DNA from 2 places in the Sporosarcina sp. YIM B06819 genome. Region 1 is predicted to be linked to the other one. Evidence: a T-box and tRNA genes for the amino acid it is inferred to sense, from the RefSeq annotation. Region 1 holds a T-box; the other holds one or more tRNA genes.

Evidence for each region. The T-box of region 1 lies ahead of alaS (alanine--tRNA ligase). A T-box ahead of a tRNA ligase gene usually reads a tRNA of that ligase, here a tRNA-Ala.
Region 2: it has a tRNA-Ala gene. The T-box ahead of alaS (alanine--tRNA ligase) is inferred to sense a tRNA for this amino acid. The anticodon was not compared.

What each region holds. Positions count from the first base shown of each region.
Region 1 is NZ_JAWLIQ010000006.1:112,327-128,094, forward strand. It holds gene R2B72_RS04555 (nicotinate-nucleotide adenylyltransferase) at 1-185, opposite strand, end outside; gene yhbY (ribosome assembly RNA-binding protein YhbY) at 196-492, opposite strand; gene aroE (shikimate dehydrogenase) at 496-1,323, opposite strand; gene yqeH (ribosome biogenesis GTPase YqeH) at 1,337-2,437, opposite strand; gene R2B72_RS04575 (YqeG family HAD IIIA-type phosphatase) at 2,440-2,955, opposite strand; gene sigK (RNA polymerase sporulation sigma factor SigK) at 3,165-3,866, shown strand; gene mtnN (5'-methylthioadenosine/S-adenosylhomocysteine nucleosidase) at 4,105-4,797, opposite strand; gene R2B72_RS04590 (YrrS family protein) at 4,840-5,556, opposite strand; gene greA (transcription elongation factor GreA) at 5,682-6,158, opposite strand; gene udk (uridine kinase) at 6,261-6,899, opposite strand; gene R2B72_RS04605 (O-methyltransferase) at 6,924-7,559, opposite strand; gene mltG (endolytic transglycosylase MltG) at 7,570-8,694, opposite strand; gene R2B72_RS04615 (DUF1292 domain-containing protein) at 8,800-9,096, opposite strand; gene ruvX (Holliday junction resolvase RuvX) at 9,110-9,526, opposite strand; gene R2B72_RS04625 (IreB family regulatory phosphoprotein) at 9,523-9,795, opposite strand; gene alaS (alanine--tRNA ligase) at 9,898-12,531, opposite strand; T-box leader at 12,658-12,865, opposite strand; gene R2B72_RS04635 (ATP-dependent RecD-like DNA helicase) at 12,907-15,342, opposite strand; gene R2B72_RS04640 (tetratricopeptide repeat protein) at 15,355-15,768, opposite strand, start outside.
Region 2 is NZ_JAWLIQ010000005.1:203,028-218,795, reverse strand. It holds gene R2B72_RS03810 (dipeptidase) at 1-1,194, shown strand, start outside; gene R2B72_RS03805 (nitroreductase) at 1,348-1,929, opposite strand; gene R2B72_RS03800 (DegV family protein) at 2,101-2,946, shown strand; gene R2B72_RS03795 (amidase domain-containing protein) at 3,001-3,486, opposite strand; gene R2B72_RS03790 (diguanylate cyclase domain-containing protein) at 3,608-4,909, opposite strand; tRNA gene R2B72_RS03785 (tRNA-Ala) at 5,000-5,072, opposite strand; gene R2B72_RS03780 (DUF2804 domain-containing protein) at 5,139-6,158, shown strand; gene R2B72_RS03775 (YusW family protein) at 6,305-6,775, shown strand; gene R2B72_RS03770 (ABC transporter ATP-binding protein) at 7,045-8,874, opposite strand; gene R2B72_RS03765 (ABC transporter ATP-binding protein) at 8,855-10,597, opposite strand; gene R2B72_RS03760 (DMT family transporter) at 11,022-11,921, opposite strand; gene R2B72_RS03755 (EAL domain-containing protein) at 12,055-13,719, shown strand; gene R2B72_RS03750 (threonine/serine exporter family protein) at 13,767-14,216, opposite strand; gene R2B72_RS03745 (threonine/serine exporter family protein) at 14,235-14,981, opposite strand; gene R2B72_RS03740 (beta-propeller domain-containing protein) at 15,250-15,768, opposite strand, start outside.

The sequences.
Region 1 (15,768 bases):
AGCTCCGCCATTTGAAGGCGCTGCGTAGCCGTAGCATCACCAGGCGCCGCCTTATGGGGAGGCACCGCTGTTGGCATCAATCGGACTTCATCAAGACCAAGCGCATGTCTCACTTCATTTGCAACAAGCAGATGCCCCATATGAGGTGGGTTGAACGTGCCGCCCAGTATCCCAACTTTTTTCATAAGATCCTCCTTATGGCAATGGCAATTCGATGCGTTTTTTCTCTACTGACTCTTTATATAACACAATAATACTACCAATCACTTGAACAACTTCAATGCCTACTTGTTCGTCAAGCTTCGCAGCAATTTCGTTTTTGTCTTGCTCGCAATTTTGTAAAATCGTTACCTTGATCAATTCTTTTGCTTCTAGCGCCTCTTCAATTTGGTCAATAATTGACTGTGTCAAACCGCTTTTACCAATATGAACGATCGGTTGTAATGAATTTGCATTGCTACGTAAAAATCTTTTTTGTTTACCTGTTAACATGTGTTAACCTCCAAGAGTTGTTGTTATTTTTTGTATCATTTTTTCAGTATTTGGCCGAAAGCCTGTCCATGTTTCAAATGCGAGCGCACCCTGGTGAACAAACATGCCGACACCATTCATCGTTTGCGCGCCTTTTTTACGGGCTTCCGCAAGGAATTCTGTTTCAAGTGGATTATAAATGATATCGGCAACAACTGTCCCCTCCACCACATTTTTCGGATCTAACGGCATACCTAGTTGGGCGAAATTCATACCAACTGTAGTTGTCTGGACAATGAGTCCAAATTCAGCAAGCGTTGACTGTGCTTCTGTAATGGACAATAGCGTTGAATCCAATAATTCTGATGCCAATTGCTCGGCTTTTTCCACTGTTCGATTCGTAAATGAAATCGGTCCATACCCCATGCTATGGAGTGCGTAGGCAATGCCACGCGCCGCTCCACCCGCACCAATGATGAGCACTTTCTTACCCTTGCACTGTTCACCAAACATTTCCTCTAGCGAGCGGACAAAACCAAGCCCATCTGTATTGGAACCGACAAGCGTACCGTCTGGCAGAACATGCACTGTATTGACAGCATCCATCAGTTTAGCAGAAGGCTCCAACTGGTCCAGAAACGGGATAATCGTGCTTTTATGCGGCACGGTCACATTCCAGCCACTGCAACCAAGTTTTTTCAAGCTTGCTACTGCTTTCTGAAGTTCTTCTGCCTTTACATGAACAGGTATATAAGAAGCGTCAATAGCATTGTCAACAAACCAAGCATCATGCATGGCTGGGGACATCGACTGTGCGACAGGATCTCCGATAACGGCATACCATTTTTTCATAGGATATTCCTCCTTAAATTAAGGATGGTCGAAGCACAACATCGACGCCACGTGGCGCATGAATTGCAACAACAACACCTGGATGCTGGATTGTCACCCAACCAAGTCCTGAAATAACCAAATCCGTTTTCCCTTTTTTAACGGAAAACTCATGACGCACCAATGGCGGCAATTTCTCCAATGATTCACCAGATGGCGGCGCTAGTAGCTCACCTAAATGCTCTTTATACAACGCATCTGCATTGGATAACTTTGTCCGATGAATCGGTAAAAGATTGGATACATGAATCGAGAAAGAAGAACGATCTCCCGCAATGAAATCAAAGCGTGCAAGTCCCCCGATGTACAGCGTTTGTTCAGCATTCAACTGGAACACTTTCGGCTTAATTTCTTTTTTAGGCGTGATCGTTTTCAAATCTTGCGCATCCAAATAATGTGCAATCTGATGATCGTTAATGATTCCAGGTGTATCATAAATAGCCTTGCCGTCATCAAGTGGAATCTCAACAAGGTCGAGCGTTGTACCTGGGAAATGAGATGTTGTGATAACTTCTCCAATACCCGTCGCACTTTTGATGATGCGGTTAATGAACGTCGATTTGCCGACATTTGTACAACCTACCACATAAACATCTTTACCACGACGAAGTGTATCAATAGCTGTCAGGGCCTCTGGCATTCCTTTACCTGTATGGGCAGAAACAAGTAAGACGTCAATCGGCTTCAAGCCAAGTTTGGCAGCCTCTGTCTTCATCCAATTAATGAGGCGGTTTGGATTCAATGACTTTGGTAAAATATCCGCCTTGTTGCCAATCAATAAAATATCTTTTTGACCAACAAAACGGTGTAGGCCATTAATCCAACTACCATTGAAGTCAAAAATATCAACAACTTTGACGACCAAGCCATCTTTTTGACCAATACCATTTAAGATATTTAGAAAATCATCACCCGACAATGATACAGGCTGTAATTCATTATAATTACGCAGTCGGAAACAGCGTTTGCAAATCACATCTTCTTTTTCCAACGATGCAGGGGGTGCATACCCTTCGATTTTCGGATTGTCGGTTTGAATCGTAATTCCACAACCAATACATTTAATTTCTTCCAAATTTATTCCTCCCACTTCAACATGCCTTTACGTTTGAGATTAGCCATAATTCGTCTTTCCATCATTCTGTTAAACTTCGTGAAGAATCCGTCCGAGCTAGCAACCGGCACGACGAGTATCGTGTGCAATCCTGCTCTGTTACCGCCAAGAATATCAGTCATCATCTGATCCCCAATGAAAACCGCTTGCTCTTTCTCAATAGCCATCGTGATTAACGCCTTCTTGAAAGACTTACGTAACGGCTTACGAGCATCACAGATGAATGGAATGCCGTGCGGTTCACAAAATGCTTTCACACGATTTATATTGTTGTTCGAAACAATCATCACTTGTATACCAACGTCTTTCATCGATTTCAGCCATTCAATGATTTCAGCGGTCGCATCTGGCCGGTCCCATTCGACAAGTGTATTGTCTAGATCCGTAATAATGCCCTTGACTCCTCTTTCCATCAGTTTTTCTGGTTGAATATGAAAAACATTTTTGACGTATTCATCTGGCAAAAAATAGTTATACACGTTATCCACTCCGATATAGTACTGTTTCTGAAATGATTATAACATAATCGCGGGCTTTACATGTATTGTTGAACAAAAGTGTAAGGCAACCGCATGAAGTCTAGACGTGAAAATGCGGACATCCTGTATCGCCTGTCCGACTAAAAAATCGGTGATATGGCAGGACCCGACCGCATATGCTGTCATACAACGACACAGGAGGTGGCCCGATGAGCGGGTTTGTCATGGCAATTGTTCAGCTATGGCTCGAAGTTCCTGCAGTGATCGGCTATATTCGAGGGCAGGCTTTCCAGCGACCCCTTTCGAAGGAAGAAGAAGCGGCTTGCTTACAGCGCCTTGCAGAAGGCGACGAAGACGCTAGAGATGAACTAATTGAACGTAATATGCGCCTCGTTGCTCACATCGTAAAAAAATTCCATCCAAAACATGAATTACTTGATGATTATATCTCGATTGGAACCATCGGACTCATGAAAGCCGTCAACAGTTTTACACCTGACCGCAAAACGAAACTGGCTACTTATGCGGCCCGCTGTATTGAAAATGAAATACTGATGTATTTGCGCACACAGAAAAAAGTTCAAAAAGACGTTTCCCTCTTCGACCCAATCGGTATGGATAAAGACGGTCAATCACTGCAAATTGCCGATTTGCTTCAAACGGATGATGAAACCCCAGTCGAAACAGTTGAACACAAAGAACGCAAAGAACGATTATATCGCCATCTTGGAAAACTCGATGGTCGGGAACTCGAAATCATTCAAAGGCGCTACGGTTTGCTCGACGATCAACCCATGACGCAAAAAGAGATCGCAGAACAACTCGATATATCGAGAAGCTACGTCTCCCGCATTGAAAAACGCGCAATCGTTAAATTGTATCAGCTATTTAAGCATGAGTACAATGAATAAGGAAGGCATTTTGTAGTCGCCGTAAAAAAAAACAAAAAGGCGTTTCCATGCGGGAGTGATCCCAACATAGGAAGCGCCTCTTCTTTTTTACTCAGTCAAGCACGAACCTCGCGGGAAATGACGACTGCAATGATTGTTGATGCGATAAACACACCTGCCATTAGAAACAACATGTGAATTCCCTCCTTGAAAAACTATCAATATAATTTACGCATAGACTTATCTTACCACGAAATGCTTAAAGTTTCGAGATAGCTTTTAAAACAATATCCGTTGAATGACGAGCAGCGATAGGAAGGAACTCATCAAAACTAATCGATGATTCTTTTCCTGCGATATCTGACAATGCACGGATGACTACAAAAGGTGTACCAAATTGATGACAAACTTGCGCAACAGCTGCCGCTTCCATCTCCGCTGCAATCATTGTCGGGAATTGCTCTTTCACTTTATCAACATGCTGTGCATCGCTCATGAATGTATCTCCAGAAGCAATTAACCCTGTCGCATGTGCATGTTCACCAATCTCTTCGACAGCAGCGCGGGCTACGTCAATCAGCTTGACATCTGAACGATATGCCGCAGGCTGTCCAGGCACTTGCCCAAGCTCATAGCCGAATGCTGTCACATTGACATCATGATGGCGCACTTCATCTGAAATAACGACCGTCCCCACTTCAAGTGACGCTAAAAACCCACCTGCTGACCCTGTATTCAATACGACATCTGGCTTAAAATTATTCAAAAGAAGCGTTGTTGCCATAGCAGCATTCACTTTACCAATGCCACTTTTCACAAGAATCACCGTATGTTCTTTGATTTGTCCTTCGATAAATTCACAGCCCGCAACTGTCGTTGCTTGCCCAGAACCGATTTCTTCCCGTAACAATTCTACTTCTTCTTCCATTGCCCCAATTACTGCGATTCTCATGCTGCTTCCTCCACTCGATTCATAAATAAACTAGTTACCATGTCAATACTCAAAGTCCAACGTCTTTAATACATCCATCTTAACAGGTTTCCAGCCTTCGCCATCCACCCACTCTAAATAGACACGATATTTTTCTGCTTTATCAGTCGAAGAAACAATGCCTACAGACTTCTGCGGTCCACCGCCATTCTTGATTTTCCAAAAGATCATTGCATTTTGTGAAAGCCCAGTTGCATACGCAAGTGCTTGCTGTTTTTCAGCCCAGTCAACCGATTCCCGATCATACTGCGATGCGTGTTCGCCTGATTGAGTTGTACCGATTGGTTGCCATGCTGCACTTATTATAGTCTCGGCAACGATATCATCATCCGACGTGACAAAAGTAACTGAACCAACACTTTTATCTTCTTCCTTTATTTCAACTTCTGGCTCAGATGGTGTTTCTTCTGTTTCAGCAGGTTTCTCACTTCCTGAGGATAAAGATTCATCTTCCTCTGCTTCATCCTTGTCCTCTTCAATAGTAGCTTCATCCTCAATTACTTCACTTTCGATATCCTCTGAAGATTTGTCAGTACCGTCTGTTGCAAACAATTCTTCCGTCGCCACATTTCCATCGTCATCATTTCCAAGGAAAATCGTCGAAGCCACAATGATAATGAGTACGACAACGACCCCAATCATGATATTCAAAATAGTACTTGAACGTTTGCGATTTTTGTTACGTCTTGCCCTTGAAAAGTCAGGTCCTCTTTCAGTCATATGTCATCATCCTCCATCTCCATTTTGTTGGCCATTTACAATGTAGTAGACGATTCTTAAGATGATTTGTTGCGTAAGAAATGCTTAAAAACCACCTTCTAAAATAGAAGGCGGTTTTTAACAACTCATTTTATTTCAAGAATGACAACTAGCATTTCTCCGCCAGGCGTTATAATTTTCACTTCTTCGTCTTTGCGGCGGCCAATTAAGCCTTTAGCGATCGGTGAGTCATTTGAAATAAGACCTTCGATTGGATTAGCTTCGGCAGAACCAACAATCGTATACGATTCTTCATCGCCATCCGGCAATTCTTTAAATGTAACCGTTTTCCCAAGTCGCACTTCATCGGTATTCATCTCGTCTTCAGTAATAATCACAGAATTACGGATCATAGACTCAAGCGTTGAAATTTTACCTTCAAGGAAACCTTGATCTTCTTTTGCAGAATCGTATTCCGAGTTTTCCGAAAGGTCGCCATAACTGCGTGCAATTTTTATGCGTTCAACGATTTCCTTACGCTTAACTGTTTTTAAAAACTCAAGCTCTTCTTCTAATTTTTGTTTACCTGTTACAGTCATTGGAAACTTCTTCTCACTAATCATTTTACAACACTCCTCATATTCCTCTTCATAAAAATACTATGCCACTCCCGCGATAGGTATGCGACATAGTGTTCATCTGTATAGAATTCTGTCATCATCATATTACAGTTTCGTTCCAGATTCAAGAATTGTTTTTATTTTTGTAACCATTAGGTCTATCGCGACTTCGTTATGACCACCTTCCGGAATGATAATATCAGCATATCTCTTCGTTGGTTCAATGAACTGGTTATGCATCGGACGAACGACTGATAAATATTGGTCAATGACTGATTCGATTGTACGACCTCGTTCTTTAATATCCCGCATCATGCGGCGAATGATGCGTAAATCCGCATCTGTATCAACAAATAACTTTATGTCCATCAACTCACGTAAGCGGACGTCTTCCAGCACTAAAATCCCTTCCAGGATAATAACGTCCTGTGGTTCAATGTGTACTGTCTCATCAGACCGTGTATGTAATGAATAATTGTACACTGGTTTCTCCACCGGTTTGCGAGTTAGAAGGCTCTCTACATGACTGATCAATAAATCTGTGTCAAACGCCAGCGGATGATCATAATTCGTTTCAAGTCGCTCCTCAAACGCCAAGTGAGACTGATCTTTGTAATAATAATCCTGCTCAATAACGACGACAGAATGCTCTTTAAACACCTCATAGATTGAGTGGGTAACGCTTGTCTTACCGGATCCCGAACCACCGGCGATACCGATGACGAGAGGTTTTCTGGATTGCATATTTAACTTCTCCTTAGCCTATCATTATTTCTTCACTGCAATTAATAGCCCATCCCCCACGGGTAGCAAGGATGTCTCATACTCCGGATTGGCCATAATCCACTTTGTGAATTCTTTCAAATTACGTATCATCGTACGATTGCGTCTTGGAATTTCTTGTTCATCATATAGTATGACACCATGCATGAACATATTGTCGCAGTAAATAACGCCGCCTTGAGTAACGGTCGGTGAGTATTTTTCAAAGAAACGTTGATATTGTCCTTTAGCAGCATCGATGAACAAGGCATCGTAGGTTTGATTAAAAATTTCAGCCTGCTCTGTCAACAAGGCATCTGCTTCAAAGATGGTGATTCGCTCTGAAAGTCCACTGCGGGTAATATAATCGACAGCTTTCGCATATCTAGCAGTATCTCGTTCAATCGTCACGACTGCAGCATCCGGCAATGCCTCGGCTATTCGAATAGCAGAATAGCCAATTGCACTGCCAATTTCAAGAATACGTTGCGGCTGTTGAAGGCGTAACAGGCTGATAAACAGCTCCATACCGCCTCTATCCATAATCGGCACATGATGCGCTGCTGCATACTGTTCCATTTCAACGACAAACGGACTTTGCTCTTTGTTAAAATTGGCTATATATGCCGCATACTTAGTCATTCTGTTCCTCTCAGTCTCCGGACAAATACAGGTCACGGTTTTTCAAGTGTTGATCGTACGAATCAGTGAAATGATTGACACCTTGCTTATCCGCCAGGAAATAAAGATAATCCGTCGTAGCTGGGTCAATTACGGCTGCGAGCGACGATTTCCCTGCTCCAGCAATTGGTCCTGGTGGTAATCCTTTATTGACATACGTATTGTAGGGGTCTTGCACTTCCAAATCAGCATAGAGAACCCGGTCCTTATGTTTCCCTAACGCGTAAAGGACAGTCGGATCTGTTTGCAACGGCATATCAATCTTCATGCGATTATAAAATACACTCGCAATGGTTTCCCTGTCCGATTGTGCTGTCGCCTCTTCTTCTAATAAGGAAGCAAACGTTAGTAACCAGTGCACCGATTTTTCTTTGCTTTGGAGATAATCTAAAAATGGTGTAACATTTGTTGCTGTCGCTTGAACCATTGTATCCACAACTGTCGCAACCGTAGGCTTTTCCTCATAGAAAGGATAAGTTGCAGGGAATAAATAACCTTCTAACGGATATTTAATATGTTCTGCTCGAATATCCTCTGTAATAATAGTTGAATATTTCCCCATCAGCATATTAATCGTCGCTTCATCATTAACATAGTCCAAAAATTCTTTTGCTGGAATTCCTGCGCGCTTTTCAACAACTGCGGCAATTTGCTGCAAGGTTAAACCTTCCGGGACCGTCATCGTAAATACGGGTTCCCTATACACTCGTCCTGTTTTTAGACTTTCGATTAATTCGTCCAATGTCATCGCCTTCGTCAAACCGTATGTACCTGCCTGAAATTGCGATTCATTATTGAATTTTGCATAATACTTAAAGATGCGGGCATCCTTTATAATTCCTTTTTCAGCCAATCGGGCAGAAATCGTGTCCAGACCTGAACCAATCGGAATTTCGACTTCAATGACTTCCTCAGAATTCGGATCAATTGGCTGCAATGCACCTGTTATATACTTATAGACTGAACGACCGCCGATAAGTCCAACAATCAAAACAACTAGTGTTATGATCACAACAATTCGCCTAATGATTTTCACTTCTTTCTTCTTTTCACGCATTCGTTCGAACATAATATCCTTTTTCGAACCATTTTCCATGCGCTATCCACCTCTTTCGATTGAAGCATCCATCAAAGCTCCTTACCAGTTACAGCAATGCAAAAAACGGAACGGCCTGCACCGTCCCGTCCGTGCACTTATGGATTACTCTTCGTCTTCGTCCTCTTCAGCAAGGAACGTGTTTAACATTTCTTCAATCATTTCCCACTCAGCGTCATCTTCGATTGGCAATAATTCGCCATCTACATTATCTTCAGAAGGTACGAAAGCAGATGCGTGAATTTCAACTTCTTCATCGTCATCCGTATCGTCTTCGCCTAATACGTGATAAAGTACGTAAGATTTACCAAATTCCTCTGAATCGAATGTGAAAATAACCTCACATACGTGCTCAATACCATTCTCATCTACAATCGTCATTGTTTCTTGTCCGTGTTCCATTCCGATCACCTCATCAATTTTTTGAATCAAGATACCCTTGAAGTATCATGACTGCTGCCATCTTATCAATAACAGACTTCCTTTTTTTACGACTCACATCTGCGTCTATTAACACACGCTCTGCTGCCATCGTCGTCAGCCGTTCATCCCACAATGTTGCTGGGAAACCGAATGTATCTGTCAAAAGTTCCGCATAATTTTCAGATGCTTCCCCTCTCGGTCCAACTGTGTTATTCATATTTTTGGGGTAGCCAACTACAAATCCACTAACATCGTATTCCTTTACGAGTTCTTGAATTCTTTCCATGCCAAACTGGCCGGCACTTTCATCGATCTTTATCGTTTCAATGCCTTGGGCTGTCCACCCAAGAGCATCACTGATCGCAACGCCGACCGTTTTGGTCCCAACATCCAATCCCATTGTCCTCAATTCGGTTTGCCTCCGTTTTCACGGATATAAAACTTCACAAGTTCTTCAAGAATCTCGTCTCGTTCCAATTTCCGAATTAAATTACGTGCTTCCTCATGACGTGGTATATATGCAGGATCGCCCGATAGAAGATAACCAACAATCTGGTTGATTGGGTTATAGCCCTTATCATCAAGTGCCTTATGCACATGGAGCATAACCTGCTTCACTTCTTGCTCCATCGACTCTTCGGGAAAATTGAATTTCATCGTCTTGTCGTATGAATTCATGATCGACACCCCGCTTTCAGATCATCCGTTTTACGAACCAGGTAGCTTGCTGATGTTCATTATACCCGATTTGTATTACTTCATCAATCGCGCAGAAGCACATTAAACAGATTTGACATAATCATACACGGATTGTAGCGCTTCATCAAGTTTTGATGCGTCTTTTGCTCCAGCCATCGCCATATCTGGTCGGCCTCCACCTTTACCATCGCATTGTGTGGCTACATGATTGACGATTTGACCAGCATGATAGTTCCCTGATTTTAAATCATCTGTCACACCCGCAACAAGCATTACTTTGCCATCTGCTGCCGCTCCAAGAACGATGACCGCGTTTGATAACTTCTGTTTCATTTCATCCATCATCTGACGGAGTCCATTATTATCTTTCACATCGACACGTGTTGCAATAACCGACACATCACCGATTTGTTGCGCCGCCGCTAGTACATCTGCTAACTGACTGTTCCCTAGTTTAGCAGAAAGTGATTCATTGTCACGCTGAAGCTCTTTCATATCCGCTAGTACAGTGCCAATTTTCGTGACAAGGTCTTTTGGATTTGATTTCAACAGACTTGCCGCACTGACAAGCGTCGCTTCCTCTTCTTTGAATGAACGGTAAGCCTGTTGCCCTGTTAATGCTTCAATACGACGTGTACCTGCTCCGATTCCACCTTCAGATACTAGCTTGAATAAACCGATGACAGACGTTGATGCAACATGACAGCCTCCGCAAAGCTCTAATGAATAATCGCCTACTGATACAACGCGGACAACATCTCCGTATTTTTCACCGAAGAGTGCCATTGCGCCCATTTCCTTCGCTTCTGCGATTGGTTTTTGCGCAATATCCACTGTGATATCTTGCCATATTTTCTCGTTGACAATTTGTTCAATTGTTTCAAGTTCTTCTTTCGTCACTTGACCGAAATGCGAGAAGTCAAAACGTAATCGATCTGGTCCTACATACGAACCTGCCTGATTGACGTGTTCACCAAGCACTTCTTTCAATGCTTTATGGAGTAGATGCGTTGCAGTATGGTTTCGGATTGTCAGTTTTCGCGCCTCTTTATTAACTTCAGCTTGAATTGTCGCACCTGTTAGCAGTTCACCCGAACGGATAATTGCAGTATGCAAGTTTTGACCATTTGGTGCTTTCTGAACATCCTTGACATCCGCAATGAATGTATCGCCAGTGATTGTCCCTTTATCCGCCACTTGTCCACCGCTTTCTGCGTAGAACGGTGTTCGATCTAAGATGAACTGAATTTCATCCCCTTCTGATGCACTGTCTATCAAAGCGCCCTGTTGCAATAAAGAAACGACTGTTGATTGACACTCCAGCGTATCATAACCGATGAATTCACTTTCGTCATGAATTTCTCCTAGTACGCCCGACTGAACATGCATAGAATCGACGTCTTGACGAGCTGCACGTGCACGCTTACGCTGATTGTCCATTTCTGCGTCGAAGCCAGCACGGTCAACTGTGACGCTTGCTTCTTCTGCAAATTCTTCCGTTAGTTCAAACGGGAAGCCGTATGTGTCATATAGACGGAATGCATCCGCTCCTGCAATCACAGCTGTGCCAGATGATTTAGCTTTGTCGATAACTCCTGTCAAAATCGCCAATCCTTCATTCAATGTTTCATGGAAGCGCTCTTCTTCGTTTTTAATAACTTTCATGATGAAAGCTTGTTTAACATCCACTTCCGGATAGAAGTCTTTCATCACTTCCCCAACGACTGGTACAAGGTCATACATGAACGGTTTGTGAATGCCTAATTGTTTAGCAAAACGCACGGCTCTACGCAATAATCTTCTTAGTACATAGCCACGTCCTTCATTGGATGGCAATGCTCCGTCTCCGATAGCAAAAGCAACTGTACGAATATGGTCTGCAATGACTTTGAAAGCTGTATCTTTCTCGTCATCGACACCGTATTTCTCACCAGAAACTTGTTCTGTTGCCCGAATGATCGGCTGGAAAATATCGATATCGAAGTTCGTCGGAACGTTTTGAATGACAGATGCCATACGCTCAAGTCCCATACCTGTATCGATATTCTTTTTTGGTAGTGGAGTGTACGTATTGTCTGGATTATGGTTGAATTCTGAGAATACCAAGTTCCAAATTTCAAGGTAGCGTTCGTTTTCTCCACCTGGATATAATTCAGGATCCGAGAAATCATCTCCATATGATGGTCCACGGTCATAGAAAATTTCTGAGTTCGGACCACTTGGACCTTCACCGATATCCCAGAAGTTACCTTCTAAACGAATAATACGATGCTCTGGAATGCCGACTTGATCACGCCAAATTGCATACGCCTCTTCATCTTCTGGATGAATCGTAATCGACAATAGTTCTGGATCAAAGCCAATCCATTTATCATCCGTGAGGAATTCCCATGCATGAAGGATGGCTTGTTCTTTGAAGTAATCGCCGATTGAGAAGTTCCCTAACATTTCAAAGAATGTATGGTGACGCGCTGTTTTCCCTACGTTTTCAATATCATTCGTACGGATTGATTTTTGTGCATTTACGATACGTGGATTTTCCGGCACAACACGTCCATCAAAATATTTTTTCAGTGTTGCGACACCACTGTTAATCCATAGTAGGGATGCATCATCAATTGGCACAAGCGGTGCGGATGGCTCGATACTGTGTCCGTGTTCTTTGAAGTATTCTAGGAATAGCGTACGAATTTGTGACGTTGTTAAGTTTTTCATGAATGATTCCTCCTTATTTTGTGAAAATGCATGGAAGGCGGCTTAAGTGCGCGACTTCCTGTAAGGTCATGCATCCTAAGTACGCCACATCCTGTGGGCGAAACACAAAAAATCCCCGCCCCTAAAACAAGGGACGAAGATGTTAGTCTCGCGGTACCACCCTAATTACCGAATGACTTGCATTCGGCATCTCTGGTTGCCTTAACGCGGCGGACGGCAGGGATGAGCTGCACTCAGGAGTAGCTTTTCGACATGCACCCTCGAAAGCCCTTTCAGCCAAGGGGCTTCTTTCTGAACGAGTAGCTATGTGTACTTTCTCCGTCAACGTATTTCATATGATGAATGGATTGATTATAGAAAAGTTCAGGATGATTGTCAATCGGCAACTTCAAGAAAGTCGTAAGGTGTAACACCTTTCATGCCAATCATTGGGTCGATTGTAATGAATGTATCCACCGTCAACTCATACACTTTTGGTTGCGTGGCCTCTTCTGGCGCTTGCACTTCGGATTGTTGCTCGGAAACGACTTCACTTTCTGGCACAACAACATCGCCATTCAAGCGCTCTTTCAACGTCGTCTGTCTCTCAAGTTCATCCGTTCGATTAATACCCGCTCTAAACTCCTCCGGCTCCCCACATAGAATCAGAAAATTTTTCGCTCGCGTAATCCCTGTATACAGTAAATTACGCCGCAACATTTTACGTTGACTACGAACGACGGGCATAATTACAATCGGAAATTCGCTCCCTTGAGACTTATGAATTGAGCAGCAATACGCCAATGTAATTTGGTTCAAATCATTGCGCTCATACGTCACTTCAATGCCATCATACGACACGACAAGCAACTCTTTTTTATCAATCGTCTCTTTTGCTTTGATAATGGAGATGACCTCCCCCATATCCCCGTTGAAAACGTTACTTTCGGGTTGATTGACAAGCTGCAGCACTTTATCACCAATGCGGTAAACAACTTCACCAAACACAACTTCTTTGCGCTGGGGTCCTGGTGGATTAACCATTTCCTGAATCATCTTATTCAAGCCATCAATACCAGCCGGACCCTTATACATCGGCGCTAGCACTTGAATGTCTTTGATATGATGTCCTTTGGCTATGGCATTTTTCACAACTTGTTCGACCACTTCTAAAATACGGTCAGCGCCCGCTTTAATAAACGATCGATCGGATGTCTTTTGCGTAATATCTGCGGACCATTCGGAGCGTTTAATCATATGAGCCATTTCAATAATCGTTGAACCCGCGCTTTGTCGATAAATTTCAGTCAGTTCAACGACGGGTACTTTGCTTGACTCCAGCATATCCCTGAGCACTTGACCTGGTCCGACTGGCGGTAACTGGTCTTGGTCACCCACGAATAATAATTGGACATCATCCGCTAGTGCTTTCAGTAGCTGATGGGCGAGCCAGGTGTCCACCATCGACATTTCATCGATAATAATCAGACGACCCTTCACTTCCCGCTCCGTCTCTTCTTCCTTTTCCAGTCCGTTAAATCCAAGCAAGCGGTGAATCGTCATGGCAGGCAAGCCCGTCGATTCGGACATCCGCTTCGCCGCACGTCCTGTTGGCGCCGCTAAGACAATCGGAAACGGCTCTTGCTTTTTAGCGTATTCCTTCGGATCGAGCGACAAGCCATGCAGTTCCGCATAGACCTCAACGAGACCACGAATAACAGTCGTTTTCCCCGTCCCCGGACCACCCGTTAAGATCATCGCGGATGAATGAAGTGCAGTCTCAATCGCTGCTACCTGGGTTTCTGCATAGTTGACACCGAGCCGTTCTTCCACTTCTCCAACCGCTTTTCTTATTTCAGACACCGGAAATTGGTCTGTTGTATCATTTTGCATAATTCGCTCAATCTTTGACGCAATGCCGATTTCAGAAAAATACAACGACGGTATGTAGAGTCTACGCCCTTCCGCCGCTAGCTTCCCTTCCTCAACCAATTCAATAATTGCCCGGGAAATAGCATCAAATGGAATTTCAATAGACTGACTCATCTCAAGGAGACGCTTGACCTCCGGTAAAACCGCTTCAGCTTCTAGGAAAACATGTCCTGCTGATTGCACCGCCTGATTCATCGAATGGAGAATCGCAGCTTTTATCCTTGAGGGATGATTCCCCGTGATGCCAAGATTCTTCCCTAATTCATCGGCACGCTGGAAGCCAACGCCTTCAATCTCTTCAATCAATCGATAGGGATTTTCAGTCAGCTGTGAAATGGCTTCTTCTCGATACGTTTGATAAATACGCATGGCGATTTGCGGACCGAATCCCCATTCATTTAACTGGATAATCGTTCGCTCAAGGCCCATATTTTGTGCAAGAACAGAGACGAGTGTCTCTTTCTTTTCATCTGATAGTCTCGGAACCACATCTAAGACAGATGGATTATCTAAAATTTTCTTAATAACGTCTTTACCAAGTTTTTTGACAATCGTTTGCGCTGTTTTCATCCCAATACCAGGAAATAAATCACCCGACAAATAATGAATCAGTCCCGTTTCCGTCGCCGGCATTTCCTTGGCAAACGTCTGCACATCAAATTGCGCACCGTACGTTGGATGATTGACAAGTCTACCCGTAAATTTATAATCCTCTTCAGCTGTTAGCTGTGGAAAGCTCCCTTTGACGATAATTTCCTTGTCCTCATAGCCGCTGTTCGTGTCGCGCACTTTCAATTTGACAATGGTAAAAAGGTTGTCGGGATTATGGAAGATAGTCACAACCGGTCGCCCAATCAAAAAAATTTCATCTTTCTTTGTTGCCTCCATGTGTCCTTCCATCACCGCCACCCCTTACTTGTCGTTTTCACCCAGTTGAATCATGTCATAAATATAACGCGCTTGTACATGCTCTGGATCAATTGTAAATGCCTTTTCGAGATGTGCAAGTGCATCAGCCTTCTGTTCTGTTGACACAGCATACAAGAAGCCTAAATTATAATGAGCATCAGCATTTTCTTCGTCTTGTTCGATAATGAAACGGAATTCAGCTCCCGCTTCTGTAAAGAGTTCCATATTCGCCAGTACTATTCCATAAGATAAGCGAATTTCTAAATCATCAGGCGCCAATTCAGCTGCCCGCTGCAAGTAAGGCAACGCTAGTTTTTCATTGCCCGAACGTTCAAGGCTTTTACCGAGCATGAAAAAAGCGTCTGCTTCTTCAACGCCATGACGGATCGCTGTTTCGTATAATTTAGCCGCTTCTTC
Region 2 (15,768 bases), on a different contig from region 1:
CCTGTTGTGTACGGTGATTGGCTCCATGCAGAAGGTAAACCGACGATTCTAGTCTACGGACATTATGATGTGCAGCCTGTTGATCCACTGCATCTATGGGAAAGCGCGCCATTCGAACCCGAAATCCGTGATAATAAATTATTTGCGCGGGGCGCAAGTGATGATAAAGGGCAAGTATTTATGCATGTCAAAGCGGTTGAGGCATTGATTGAGAAGATGGGTAGTTTGCCAATCAACGTGAAGTTTTTCATTGAAGGGGAAGAAGAAGTCGGTAGTCCGAATTTGGAGAAATATATTGAGGCCAATAAGGACAAGCTGGCGGCTGACGTCATCGTTATTTCCGATACGGGCATGCAAGGACCAGGACATCCGGCGGTTTGTTACGGATTACGCGGATTATGTGGCGTGCAAATCGATGTAAGAGGCGCGAAGAGTGACTTGCATTCAGGGTTATATGGAGGCGGCGTAGCTAATCCAATTCATGCGCTAGCAGAAGTTTTGGCTTCCTTCCGCGATCAAGAAGGTACGATTGCAATTGAAGGGTTTTACGATACAGTCCGTCCACTCGCTGACGAAGAACGCGATGCTTACAAGGCTCTGGATTTCGATGAAGAAGCATTAAAAGAAGAAGTTGGTGTGACAGAACTATTTGGTGAAAAAGGATTTTCATATTTGGAACGTACATGGACTCGCCCAACGCTTGAAGTGAACGGTGTATTCGGCGGCTTTTCAGGCGAAGGCATCAAAACTGTGTTGCCGGCGGAAGCAAGTGCAAAAATCACGTGTCGCCTTGTGCCTGATCAAGATCCAGATGACATCATCGAAAAATTGAAAGCACATATTGAAGCGCATAAGCCAGTGGGCGTAACGGTGACAGTGAGTGAATTCGATAAAGGGAAGCCGTTCATCACTCCGTTTGACCATCCTGCTATTCAGGCAGCAGGTCGCTCTTATGAAAAAGTGTATAATGTGCCAACTGCTTATATCCGAGGCGGCGGATCAATTCCGATTGTTGCCGCTTTCGACGAAATCTTACAGCTACCTGTTGTTCTAATGGGCTTCGGGCTCTCGACGGAAAATTTCCATGCGCCTAATGAGCATTTCCATTTAGAGAATTTTGATCAAGGGCTACGTGTCATTGGTGATTATTACTATGAAATTGCTGGTTTTACGAAGGATGAATTGAAGAAATGATTGTTGTGCCGGATTCTTGTTGAGAGGGTCCGGTTTTTTATGCGCTTTGCGCGCGGAGACACTCTTCGCGCGCCCATCATTTCACAATAAATATTAATAACAAAAAACGCCAGGATTGCATACTAATATGCAATCCTGGCGTAATCTATTTTCTTATTCTTCGTCCTGTCCATAATACGTGACAATTTCATCAAGCGGTTTTCTAGCACGTGCTTTTGGAATTTCATCGAAATAACCAAATTGCATCATGCTGATGATTCGCTCGCCAGGTTTGACACCAAGCTCATCTCTAAACTTTGGATTATCGAGGAAGCCAGGCGTTTTCCAGCATGTCCCAATCCCTTTATCCCACGCAAGAAGCTGAACATTTTGGATGAACATGCTCGCAGCTGCGTAGTCTTCTAAGCGTTCTTTTTGACGAGCATCTTCTGGAACAATAACAAATGCAACTGCACCAGGTCCTGTGAATTTCTTCATTTGTTTTTCAAGATCCTCTTCCGATAAATCCTGCCATTTTGCCACACCGTATTCACGTAAAATATCGAGAAACTTCACATACGCTTTATCGGCTGCGACAACAAAGCGCCATGGATTTCGGTTACCGTGATTCGGCGCCCATGTAGCATCTTCCATTATCTCAGCAATATTTTCCGGATCTACCGGCTGGCCATTAAAATTCTTTATCGAACGACGCGAAATAATCGCATCCCTAACAGACAAAGCTTGTTCATTCATAAAACATATCCCCTTTACTCCATACTGCATTCATTATACCCCAACCACAGCCAAGTTGACACTTCACTCTCCAAATATCACTCTACTGATAACTTTCAGAATACATCCGAATTACTTTTCGTGGTATAATAATAGCAATTAAAAAAACATAGATAAGGATTGATTTACTTTATGAATAAAAAGCCGATTGCATGGATTGTAGACAGTACCGCTTATGTTTCAGAGGAACTTCAACGACATCCCGATTTCTTTTCAGTTCCTTTGAATATACATTTCGGTGAAAAACAGTTTGTCGATGGGGTCGACCTAACTCCCGAACAATTATACGCTAAAATAAAAAATGCAGAAGAATTCCCAAAATCATCACAGCCTTCCGCTGGGGAGTTCGCAGAACGTTTTAAAGTAATTGCAGAGCAGTATGAACAAGCCATCGCGATTCACGTATCCAGCAAATTAAGCGGGACGCTCGCTTCCTCGACGACTGGGGCTGAACTTGCTGGATTTCCTGTAACGTTTATCGATTCACTGTCGCTGTCCTACGGCATTACGGGGTTAATTGAAAAAGGCATGGATATGTACAGCAATGGAGCAAGCGTGCCAGCCATTAAAGCGGAGCTTGAGAAACTGGCTGGAACAATGCATAGTTACATCTTAATCGGTCAGCTTGACCAATTGTACAAGGGAGGCAGAATGAGCGGCGTGCAGTTTTTCCTTGGCAGTTTGTTGAAAGTGAAACCGATTGTTCAACTTTCGAAGGATGGCGAACTGGTAGCTATCGATAAAGTACGTTCCGAGAAGAAGGCACTGCAATACTTAGTTGATAAAATAGCGGCTAGTGATCATGCAGGGAAAAGGAATATCCATCTCATGCACGGTAACGTTTTGGATCAGGCCATCCATTTGAAAAACCTGATTACAGAGCAGGTACCTAATCTTGAAGTGAAAATTGGCGATATCAGCTCCGTTCTTGCGGTTCATGCGGGCGAGGGGACGCTTGCTGTATTGTGGTTTGATTAATAAATAGAAGCAGTCCGCCTACTAGTATAACTACTAAAGGCGGACTGCTTTTGTTTATGAAAATTGGTCGTTGATTTTAAAAAAGACGTACTTGGCGTTGGGGGAAAACATATAGGAATCCTTATAGTCCCACAGGCGATGTTGTGCGTCGAATGTATGCGCATTGACGAAAGGAACCCCGCCCACCTTCGCAGTAACAATGGTGGAGTGATCGTAGCGACCATCCCCTTCAAAATCATAGGCAATGACGTCCCCTAATCCTAGTTGCTCGGCCGACGACACTTGTGTAGCCGTCAATCCTTTTTTCGAAGTGGCTAAATACCAGCGCAATGAATGAGCCACTGACCAACTAAAACTCCATGTCCCCCCTTGCAGCCACCAGCCTCGCTCACGATTCGGATAGCCGTGCATCGGCGCCCCACCCGCCAACAAACATTGCGATATAAAATTGGTACAATCCACATCAAACGATGGAAATGCCGGATTGCGGCCGTTCCACCACTGGTTCGCATAGCGGACAGCGGCTTCCCTGTCGTACATTGTGAAATCCCTCCCTACGCCACCATATGAAAATAAATTGGGCGGAATGCATTAGAGAAGTAGCCTTGAGACGATCTATATAAATTACAGCACTAAAAAAGTACCCGAATAGACCGGATACTTATGAAGAATGTATGATATGAAAACAGTTTCTTCCTGACTTTTTAGCTTCATACATTGCATCGTCAGCATCTTTCAAGACAGAGGTAACTGTTGCCTCTGTAGATGAAACGAGGGAAATCCCCATGCTGGTCGTCACATGCAACATCTTATGCCTCATTGACCACGGTTCTTTCATAGCAGATTTAACAGCCATCGCAGTTTTCTGAGCAAGTTCTTCCGTTCCTACATTAGGCAGTAGAAGGACAAATTCATCCCCACCAAGACGCGCAGCCATTGCATCTTTGCCGATGTTTCCAGATAATCTCTTACCAAATTCCCGAATGACGCAATCACCTACTTCATGGCCGAATTGATCATTAATATTTTTAAAATGATCGATATCAAGCAGACAAACCGCAAAACCTTTTCCGCTATCCCGAAAATGATCCAATTTTGTCTGTAATCGATCCGTAAAAAGGCGACGATTTGGCAACTCCGTCAAAAAATCATGGTACGCAAAGTATTCAAGTTGATCTTCATTCTTTTTTTGTAACGTTACATCACGGATAATCATGACCATATGCTTAAAATTATTCCATTTATCATTTACAGGCGTCACCTTCAATTCCGACCACAGCCAGCCGTCCACCTTATGCTTAATTCTTAGACGCAAACTAGATGTTTTGGCCCCTAACAATACTTCTATAAAGCCCTGTTCCAAACGAGATATATCCTCCGGGTGCACATGCCAAATTGCTGATTTCCCAATATATTCAAAGGAATCAAACCCGTAAACTTCGTTACTAGAAGGAGAAACATACGTGTACGCAAGCTTTTCATTTATCAGCGCAATGACGTCTTGGGCATTTTCGGCAATGATTCGGAATTGCTTTTCACTTTCCACAAGCTTATTCCACGAAATTTCACTATCTAATTGTGCGAGTTTTTCAGTTGTAATATCTTTCACAACACCTATAATATATGTACATGTCCCCGTCAGATCAAATAAAGGCGTCAATCGGGTGTTTGAATATTTCCTGACTCCTAAAGAGGATAGATAAGAATCTTCATAAATCAGTAGTTCTTTAGTTTGCAAGACTTTGCTATATTGATTGTACAAGAACGTACTAAGCTCTAGATCATGCGTTTCACTAAAGGTCTTACCGATTGCATCCCGGTTTACATTGGCATGTTGAATAGCCAAATGATTGAAATAAGCATAGGTAAACGTCGAATCCTGTTCCACTTTCGAAATAAACACCATATCTTCAAGTACTTCCAATAAAGTCGTATCAAAAGGTAATATACTATTATCAATCATTGCTATTTTCCTTTCTTTACAGGCAGTAGTAGATGATTCAATGCACTAAAAAAAGCATCCGAATAAATCGGGTGCTCTTCGTGTTTCATATGGAGCATACCGGGCTCGAACCGGTGACCTCTTCACTGCCAGCGAAGCACTCTCCCAGCTGAGCTAATGCCCCAAAAATTTGGTACAATAAAAGTATAACAACAATATTCAAAAAAGACAATAGGCAGGGGGAGTCTTCATGCAGCATGCAGAAAGAGAAATCACCAGCCCTGTTGCGCTATGTGACGGCAAGGGGCTATTAAATCCAGAAGCAATCGGTTTTGCCCGGCAACCTCTTATTAAGAGTAATTTGACGGGTCATTTTATGCGCAAGAAAAAATGGAATTATTGGTGTGTGTACGGAGAGGATTTGCTATTTTCTGCGACAATCAGCCATCTCGATTATGCAGTTGTCTGTTTGGTCTATATTTTGGATTACGAAACGCAACGATTTTATGAAAAACAAATTACTATCCCCGTCGGACGTACTGTTAAAATGCCGGAGGAAGTTCTTGAAAGCGTCAAATTCGTCAATGACAGCTTGACTGTTCAAATTGTCAATATCCAAGGCGAAACGCATCTATCCGTAACCATCCAAGACTTTGACAATGAAGTGCTTCATGCGGATCTGCATATTACTCATCCACCAGACGACGAGTCGTTGAATGTCGTTATTCCTAAAAGTCGGGACATTTTTCAATTCACTGCGAAGCATCACTCGCTACCAACATCAGGCTTTGTGAAGATTGGCGAACGGCGTTATGATTTCAATCCCGAATACAGTTTTGCTGTGCTCGATTATGGAAGAGGCATCTGGCCACGTAACACAGAGTGGAACTGGGCGATGGCATCGCAGCGCCTTGGCAATCGCCGAATCGGGCTGAATTTCGGCGGGAAGTGGACGGATGGTACCGGGATGACAGAGAATGCTGTATTTGTAGATGGACTGATGACTAAAATTCATGAAGATGTACTGTTTAGTTATGACAAGACCAATTTTATGGGACCTTGGAAAATTCGAACAAAGTTTTCAGATACCGTCGACCTCAAATTTACACCCTTTTTTGAACGCATAGCTACAACCAATGTCAAAGTTATTCGTACGGAAGTTCACCAGCTTGTTGGCTACTTCAATGGTACAGTGCAGCTCCTAGACGGCTCCACGTTGTATATTCGCAACATGCTTGGTTGCTCAGAAGAACATATTGCGAAGTGGTAATTCCATAACGGATTTTGCTATTATCTATTATTTTTCTACGCCGGCTGAAAAGCCGGTTTTTTTATTGCATGAAACGCTCTTTGGTTTAATTCAGCCGTATTTAGGTAAACTACGTATAAGAAATTTATTTGAAAGGTGTGGTAGAGATGCACAAATTTACATTACTCGCCGCCGCAGCATTATCGGGCACTTTGATACTTAGTGGATGCGGCAACTTCGGGAAAAATGCCGACAAACCGAATCGGGAGGATGCGGCTCTTATTCACGAAAAAGAGAAAGCGGGAGGCTCCCTTGAAACCGGGGATGGTTACGGATTTACATCCTTTGATCTTGATATTGAAGTCGATGGCAAAGATGCAATTGAAGCCGATTACAAGGTGGGCAAACAGTTAGAGGCAGATTACGACAATAAACTAACCAACATCAAATTGACAGACAGCGCCGCAATGGATGAGCTGGATAAGCTTTTTATGGATATTCTTATCACCAAGGATACACCGCCTCAAGAAGTAATCGACAAAATTTTAAAATGGTACCAGCTAGAAACTTACTCGAAGTTCGATCTAGAAGTCGACTTTGATGATGGCACGAGGCTTGATATTGAAGAGATACAATGATCAATTACGCCTCGGCGTAATTGCGTCCAAATTTTGAATTGCGCTTGCGTGCCCGCAGGATGCGGATATGCAACCGTTGCCGCAGGACGCGGCGAACTTAGGTTGCCTTCCCGCTCCCTTCAAAATTTGTGACATCCGCCGGAGGCTTAACTTGAATCAGCAGGGAGTTTGGACTTCTGTATCCGAAGCTTCACTTTTAGCATAAAAATATTTGCTGATTCAAGTTAAAAGGGCTACAAGGATGGAGATATCCTTGTAGCCCTTTAACTTTATACTTTCGACTCCGCCAACATGTTGTAATAAGCCCCATGGCGTTCAATTAATTCCTGTTGGTCTCCAGATTCAATCAGTTTCCCTCGCTCCATTACATAAACGGTATCAGCTTTGCGAACCGTGTTCAATCTATGCGCGATGACAAAGCTCGTTCTGCCTGCCATCAAACGATCAAGTGCTTCTTGAATTTGCAATTCCGTCACTGTATCAATGCTACTCGTGGCTTCATCCAGCAAAAGGAGTACAGGATCCGCGACAAGCGCTCTTGCAATGGACAATAACTGCTTCTGTCCTTGTGAAATTTCACCACCATCCGCGGTCAACACCGTGTCATAGCCATCTTCCAGTCGGCTAATGAAACTATGCGCATTGGCCTTTTTGGCCGCAGCCATGACTTCCTCGTCAGTCGCATCCAGCTTACCATAGCGAATATTTTCAAGCACAGTTGCTTCAAATAGAAACGGATCCTGCAACACAAACGCTGTCTGACTACGCAATGTTTTTCGCGGCAACTCACTAATCGGAATACCGTCAATATAGATTTCACCTTTATCAACCTCATAAAATCTAGCGAGCAACTGCATAATCGTTGTCTTCCCCGCTCCCGTTGCCCCAACAAACGCCGCCGTCTCCCCCGCTTTTACGTGGAATGAAACCCCATCAACCGTATAGCCATCGGTTTCCACTGCATAACCAAATGACACGTTGCGAAATTCAACATCTCCTCGCAAAATTGTCTCTGCATGTCCTGTCGCTTCATCTTCTTCAACTGGTTCATCCATAATCTTGAATACACGTTCCGCCCCGGCAATCGCAGACAGGACTGTGTTGAACTGGTTTGCCAGATCGTTAAGCGGGCGCGTGAACTGGCGTGCAAACTCCGAGAAAATCACAATCGTTCCAATCGTCACAACCCCATCGCCTCTAAGTGCCAATAGTCCACCGACACCCGCGACAACTGCAAAAGCAGCGTTATTCAACATATTCATCACTTTGGGAATAAAACCAGAGTACGTCAACGCCCAAAAACCTGTACGCCGCAGTCGATCACTTTTCTCCGCAAACTCTTCCATAACACGCTGTTCTTGCGAGAATGCTTTAACAATGCGTTGGCCGGAAATCGTTTCTTCAATCATACCGTTCAATTCCCCAACTGCACGCTGCTGCTCTTTAAACAATAAACCTGTACGGCGTGTAATCCAACGCATCGCCACAAACATTACTGGCACGATAATCATCGTCAGCAACGTCAGCAATGGACTCAAATACAACATTACCGCCAGTGTCCCCGTCAGCGTCAAAATACTTGAAAACACTTGGATAAAGGAAGAGTTCAGCGTTTGACTGACGTTTTCAATATCATTCGTCACTCGACTCATCAATTCACCATGTTGCCGTTTATCGAAAAACGTGACTGGCAACTTCTGAAGATGGCTAAATAAACTCGTACGTAATCGGAAAATCGTTTGCTGTGCAATGCCGACCATCCAAAAACTTTGAAAATAAGTCGCGGCTGACAAGCCAATATAGATAGCAATGAGAAGACCGATTTGACCGCCAAGACCATCAAACTGCATCGCAATAATATAGTTGTCAATGATTTTTCCAATCATCAGTGGTCCCAGTAATGCCAACACGGAGCTGACAAAAACGAGGGCCAATACGGTTATTAGCAAGCCGCGTTGTTCGTCAACTAGCTTCCAAATACGGTAGAGCACTGATTTCCAGTTTCCTGCACGTTCTCCCTTTTTCTTTTTAGGATTTTTCAAATCATCTTTTATAATAATAGGTTCATAGCCAAATGGCTTACGAATGCTGCGTAACATCAGACACGACCTCCTCTCCCGATTGCGATTGCGCTATTTTTCGGTAGAGCGCAGATTGTTCCATCAAGTCGGCATGTGTGCCATAGCCAACAACCTTACCTTCATCGAGGAGAAGAATTTTATCTGCCCCTTGCGCTGTACGAATTTTTTGCGTCACAACGAGCATCGTTGCAGCTTCTCCTTCAAGCGCATCCCATAATGCCGTTTCCGTTTTGACATCTAACGCACTCGTACTGTCGTCTAAAATTAATATGGACGGTTTCCGGACAAGCGCTCGCGCAATCGACAGCCGCTGCTTTTGCCCACCTGATAAGTTCACCCCTTTTTGCCCAACCCGAGTGCTATACTTTTGCGGGAACAGATCAATGGATTCATGGATTTGCGCTTTTTTAGCCGCTAGTTCTAGTTCATCCACATGTGCTTCGGTATCGCCCCACGACAAGTTTTCCAAGATCGACCCTGTGAATAAAATCGATTGCTGTGGCACAAGTCCGATGGTATCGCGTAAATCCTTTAATGCCCAGTCCTTTACTTCAGTGCCACTGACAAAAATCTCTCCACCTGTCGCTTCAAAAATACGTGGAATTAAGTTTAGCAAGGTCGATTTTCCAGAGCCAGTTGCGCCCATAATGGCAAGCTTCTCTCCTGCTGCTACATGAAACGATACGTCATCCAATATAGGTGTTGGTTTCCCGGGGTAATGGAAGGAGACATGATCAAAACGCAAATCCCCCACCAACCGGCTGAATCCAGAACTTTCCGTTGTGTGATTTTCCAGGTCTTCATTCGCAAGGAGTACTTCTTCCATCCGTTCTGCCGAAGCCTTGGCACGTGAAAATGCAACAATAATGAAGGCAAACATTGAAAACGCCCCTGTCATGCGCATCGCATAGTTGACGATGGCAACTAGTTCCCCTACTTGTACGCCACCCTCTCGCACTTCCACAGCACCGAACCATAGCACAGCCATTAAACTGCCGTTCATGATAAGGAGCAAAACCGGTAAGATGAGCTCCATCATGCGCATCGCTGTAACCGTATCTTTTCTGAGTAAATCAGATACTTTTGAAAAACGACTCGCCTCGTACATACCGCGTAAATAAGCCTTAATCAGCCTGACCGCCTGTAAATTTTCCTGAATGACGCGGTTGACTCGATCCAATCGTTGCTGCACCCCAGAAAAATAACCGACTCCTTTATTCGCCATGAAATAAAGGAAAATCAGCAAGAACGGGGCACCAATGACTAACCATAAAGCCAGTTTAACGTTGACGATGAATGCCATGATTAAACTTCCGATGACAAGTAACGGGGCACGCATCATAATGCGGAGACCCATGAATAGGATGTTTTGCGTCATTGTCACGTCACTCGTTAGGCGCGTAATGAGACCGGCCGTTGGAAAACGCAGGAACGTTGCCATTGAAAATGCCTGCACTTGACGAAAAAGTGCCTGACGTAAATCATAGCCAAAACCTTGTGCCGCATGCGCAGCAAAGTAGGAATTGATGACTCCTGAAAATAAAGCCACGAATGCAAGCACCATCATGACACTGCCCCATGTCCAAATGACGGTCTCGTCCCCCACAAGAATGCCATCATCGATAATTTTTTGAATGAGTAGTGGCTGAATGAGCTCAACAGATAGTTCCAGTAACATTAGAAATAAGGCAATAACTATTGACCATTTGTACGGCTTAGCATAAGCAAACACTGTTTTCATTTTTCAACCCCCAAAAACTCTTTCGTTTTACGAATCATTAAATCAACAGAAGGAAGGATGTAGTTCAATCCTTCCTCCTGTTGATTTAAGCCTCCGGCGGATGTCACAGATTTTGAAGGGAGTTATGGAAGGCAGTCTAAGTTCGCGACGTCCTGTCGCAACGACTGCATGACCTACAAGGAAGGATGCAGTTCAATCCTTCCCCTCTGTAGGCCTCAAGCTCAATTCAAAATCTGGACGCAAACACGCCAAGGCGTGTTTAATTAGTAGACTTTATTATGCCATAGCTACTGAACTGTGTATAGCCAACCAAACTGAATCGCGCGATATTTCGGACAAGAGGTGAGACCAGCGAATTGAAAACTTATATGTAACCTTAAGAAAAAAGGACCGAGCCCCAGTGGGAATCGGTCCTTTTCTATTCTTATGCCTTCACCTTACTCCCCGCAATCGACAACCAAGTCACGCCAATCAGCATGACAATGGCCCCCGTCAATTGCCACATGCCGAGTACTTGTCCCAACCACAAGACAGAAATAACCATTGCTGTCAGCGGCTCAAAGCTTGATAATATGCTTGTTTCAACCGGCGATATGTATTTCATACTGCTCATAAATAAAATGAAGGCGAGTGTCCCAACCATAATGACAAGAAGAAGCATAGCCGTTGCGTTCCAATCTGCCAAATAGTCGAGATGCGTGATGATTCGTAAAGGGTTCGTCACGAAAAGTGTCACACCACCGATAATCATTGCCCAACCGATAACGAGTAGAACGCCCCATTCTTGCATGAGTCGGACTGGGTACAATGTATAAAACGAAAAAGTGAATCCAAGTACAATTCCCCAAATCACTGCTACTGGACTCAAAGCAAATCCAGAAAGCGAGCCGTTTGTCATTAGTAAAAATAGTCCAATCAATGTCACGAACATACCTAACACCTGTACGACAGGTGGCCACACCCTGTGTCTAAACGTCACGAACATAATAATAAAAATCGGGGCAAGGAATTGAAATAAGGTTGCAATGACCGCATTACTTGATTCAATAGCAGCAACGAACGTGTATTGGACACCAAGCATACCAAATACACCAAAAATGAGTAGCTGCCGTGCCCAGACCTTGTGCTTCCATGGAAGACCTATCGGTTTGCCTTGCATTTTCAACATAGCTAGCAAGAATGTCCCCGCAATTAATAGGCGTATTGTCAGCATATAAGAAACTGACATGGCGCTGTTCAATAGAATCCACTCCATCATAGGTCCCGTAGCTCCCCAAAGCATGGCACCCGAAATAATCATGACAATTCCTTTTAGTCTCTCCATCTTTTTACCCCCTCTACACTAGCAATTTATTCTTGATATAAGTAAATTGTCATCTATTCTTCAACTTCAGGATGTACAGATGGGAAAATTTCATTATAATAGGAGTATAGTACATTCAGAAGGAGACTTTTGTATGAAACCACAAAACGAGCAACTCATGCCGGAATCACCCGAAATTCCAGACATCATGAAAAGCCTTGAGCAATTTTACATGGTAAACCGAACGGATAGTGAAGGATCCATCATTTATGCCAATAAGAATTTTTTAGATACAAGCAAATGGACACCAAAGCGTATTCTCGGAAAGACATTGTGGCAAATGTTTCCTGAAACAGAGGCAAGTCAAAACCAAGCACACGCCATTTGGAACACCGTCACAAACGGCAAGACATGGTTCGGTACTGTTGAAAAAACAACACGCTTAACTGAGCCTTACTTTGTCACGATGATTGCCGTTCCATCTATACAAGCCGGTGTTGGACTCGTTTCTGTGACGTTCCTCGAGTTAGACATTACAGATGATGTCCATTTACGTGAACGACTCCAGCAAATTGCTTTTATCGACTATGAAACCGGATTGATGAGTCGCTATAAGCTTGAAACTACTGTCAATGAATCGATTGCAGAAGACAAACATTTCTCTTTTGTTTATATCACAATCGATCACTTTTACACGTTAAAAGATTTACAGTCCCCTGAATCGGAAAAAGAACTTATTAAATCATTCACCAATCGATTGAAGCGGTTTTTCCAAGATAACCCGATTGCAAGAATTGGTGTTAATGAATTTGTGGTTCTCACACCGTTTGGTGATTGGTATGTGCAAGGATTCTTACAATTTCTTGAACAACAACCTATTTATATCGAAAATAGCGCAATACCCTTGTCAGTTAGTGGAGGTATCGTTCGTTACCCTGAAGATCAATTGACATATAACCATTTGATGAAAGCTGCATTAGTCGCAACAAAAGATGTTATGGACAACGGTGGCAAGAAAATCGCTTCATTGTCTGCCGCATCGCACCAAGGTCTAAACAGACGGGCAATCATTGACCGTAAATTGCTAACTGCATTAAACCAAAACAATTTACAAGTCGTCTACCAACCACAATTTGATGTTTCCGCCAATAAAGTAAATATGTATGAAGCGCTTGTTAGATGGGAAGATTCAGAGCTTGGTTACATTTCACCAGACGAACTGATTCCCATCGCAGAAGAAAATGGACTTATCCACGAAATCGGTGCATTCGTATTGGAAGAAGCCGCAAAACTGGCTACCGAATGGAATGACAAAGGACATGCCATCAGTATTGCTGTGAACTCTTCTGTCCGTGAATTTAGCAATTCTCGCATGAAAGACAAAATTACTAAAATTCTTGAAGAAACAAGCTGTCCTGCAAGCAGTATTCAACTGGAAATTACGGAGAAATTCGCACTTCAAGCTGAAGAAGAGCAATCCATCATTCATCAGATGAAAGAGCTACAAGACGAAGGGATTAAGTTCGCACTCGATGATTTTGGAACGGGTTATGCATCATTCCGTTTTCTACAAAGCTTGCCTATCTCGAAGGTGAAAATTGATAAGCTATTTATCCGCTCCTTACTGACACATTCCAAGACACAGCGACTTGTCGAAGGAATGATTCAGTTAGGTAAGTCGTTAGGCTTGTATGTCGTTGCAGAAGGCGTCGAGACCGAAGAGCAATTTGAGTTACTTAAAACAATGGGCGTAGATGCAATTCAAGGCTATTATATTAGCGCTCCCGTCAGTGGAGATAAAATTTTATTGGACAATTAAATGAATGAAAAGGAGTGCCTGGCATGTAAAGGCACTCCCTTTTCATGTTATTTTTTCTTTTTTCTTCTCATCGTTGATTGGAAGAACAACTGAATGATCACTTCTGCAAAAACAAGCCCCATCGCAATTGCACCAGACACCATAAAAGCGCGCGAAGCATATGAAATGGATGTTGTATAATCATTTTCAACAATATGACGCATCGCATTATAAGCCATGCCTCCTGGAACAAGTGGGATGATGCCCGCAACACTAAAAATAATCATCGGCATTTTGAAGCGTTTAGCAAACAGATGTGCAACAATAGCGACAGTAAAAGCACCAAGGAAAGAAGCTTGCATGGGATCACCCGAATACTGATTGAACGTACTATAAATGAGCCAACCCGTCATGCCTACAAAACCACAATAGAATAACATCCTGCGCGGTGCATTAAAAATAATACCAAACCCTGCGGCCGCCAGAAAACTAAGAATCCCCTGCGTAACCCACGTCAACCTTCTTCACCTCTCTACTCAAAAAGATAAAACAAGTGCCACACCAGCACCAATGGCAAAAGCTGTTAAAAATGCCTCGGCACCTTTTGATAATCCAGACACAAAATGACCCGCCATCAAATCACGCACGGCATTGGTAATCAACAAGCCCGGAACAAGAGGCATGACAGAGCCAATAATGATTTTATCCAACTCCGTACCCAGCTCAACCGAAATTGCACCGTAACCAATCAGGCCGATAAACAAGGCTGCGACGAACTCCGCGAAAAAACTAACTTTCGTTAACTCTTGCATTTTGGTCGCGATGATAAATCCTACCCCACCAGCAAAAACGGCCGCTGGTACATCTGACCATATTCCTTCAAATAAAATTAGAAAACAACCGCTGGCGACAGCTGCTGCAATCACTTGCAGCCATAATGGAAACATCACATTGGCTTGTTCAATTTCTTTCAGCTTGGCATAAGCTTGCTCCAGTGTATATTCATCCGCGGATAGTTTGCGAGAAACATCGTTGACAAGCGCTACTTTTTCAAGATCCGTCGATCGATTTTTAATCCGAATTAGTTTGGTATGATACGGACTACCTGGCGTAAAAATGATACCCGTGGGCGTAACAAAACTATGCGTTGCCGACAATTCCTGCGTTTCAGCTATGCGCTCCATTGTATCCTCTACACGATACGTCTCAGCTCCCGCTTCCATCATTAAGCGCCCCGCAAGCAGACAACAATCTATCGCTATCTCTTTATCCACTGCTGACAATCTCCGCTCACTCCTCTAAAGAGGAATAAAGTTCAATTCCTCTTCACTCCTTTTGAATAATCTTAACGAAGCAATCCACAAATGACAATGAGTAAAATCCAAAGAATGAAGTTATCAACAAGTGGATAACTTCATGTAGCTAGAATAACGGTGTTTTCGTTGAATTTGCTGATAAATCCCTCAAACTGGCCAATAAATTCTCCAATATTTCATCTCACCTAAAAAACGATCCAGCATTAGTGTGCTGGACCGCGTTTTTCATTTCCACTCAATCAAACTTCACGCCACCCAAAGTACCAAATGTATCTAACGAATAACTATTAATTTCCTTCATAGAAATTGTATACAGCTCATCTTTACTATACAACATACGCTGAATTTGCTTATCCCAATCTGAATATTGCTCTCCTTGCGTATTCTTCGTCAATAAATCGCCTTTCAACACAATTCCTTTTTCAGATGTAATTTCGTATACGAGTGCTCCCGAGCTTTGAAGCTCAATGTAATCTTTTTTGCCGATTTCATCGTACACCATAACAGGGAAACCGTACAAATTACGGTTTTTATGCTGGAACAATGCCTTATGGTCATATTGAATAGGCGAGTAAGTACCTCGGCCACCGATAATTTCCGTATCCTGTTCTTTCGGATTGGCAAAATCGGAAATATTGAATAGTGAAATCTTCATGCCCTTCGTCAAAATACGTGGCTCACCGCCGTTTGGATTCTTTTCGGCAACTGTTTCATAACCGAATCCGATTAGATGAGTATCATCAAGTGGGTGCAA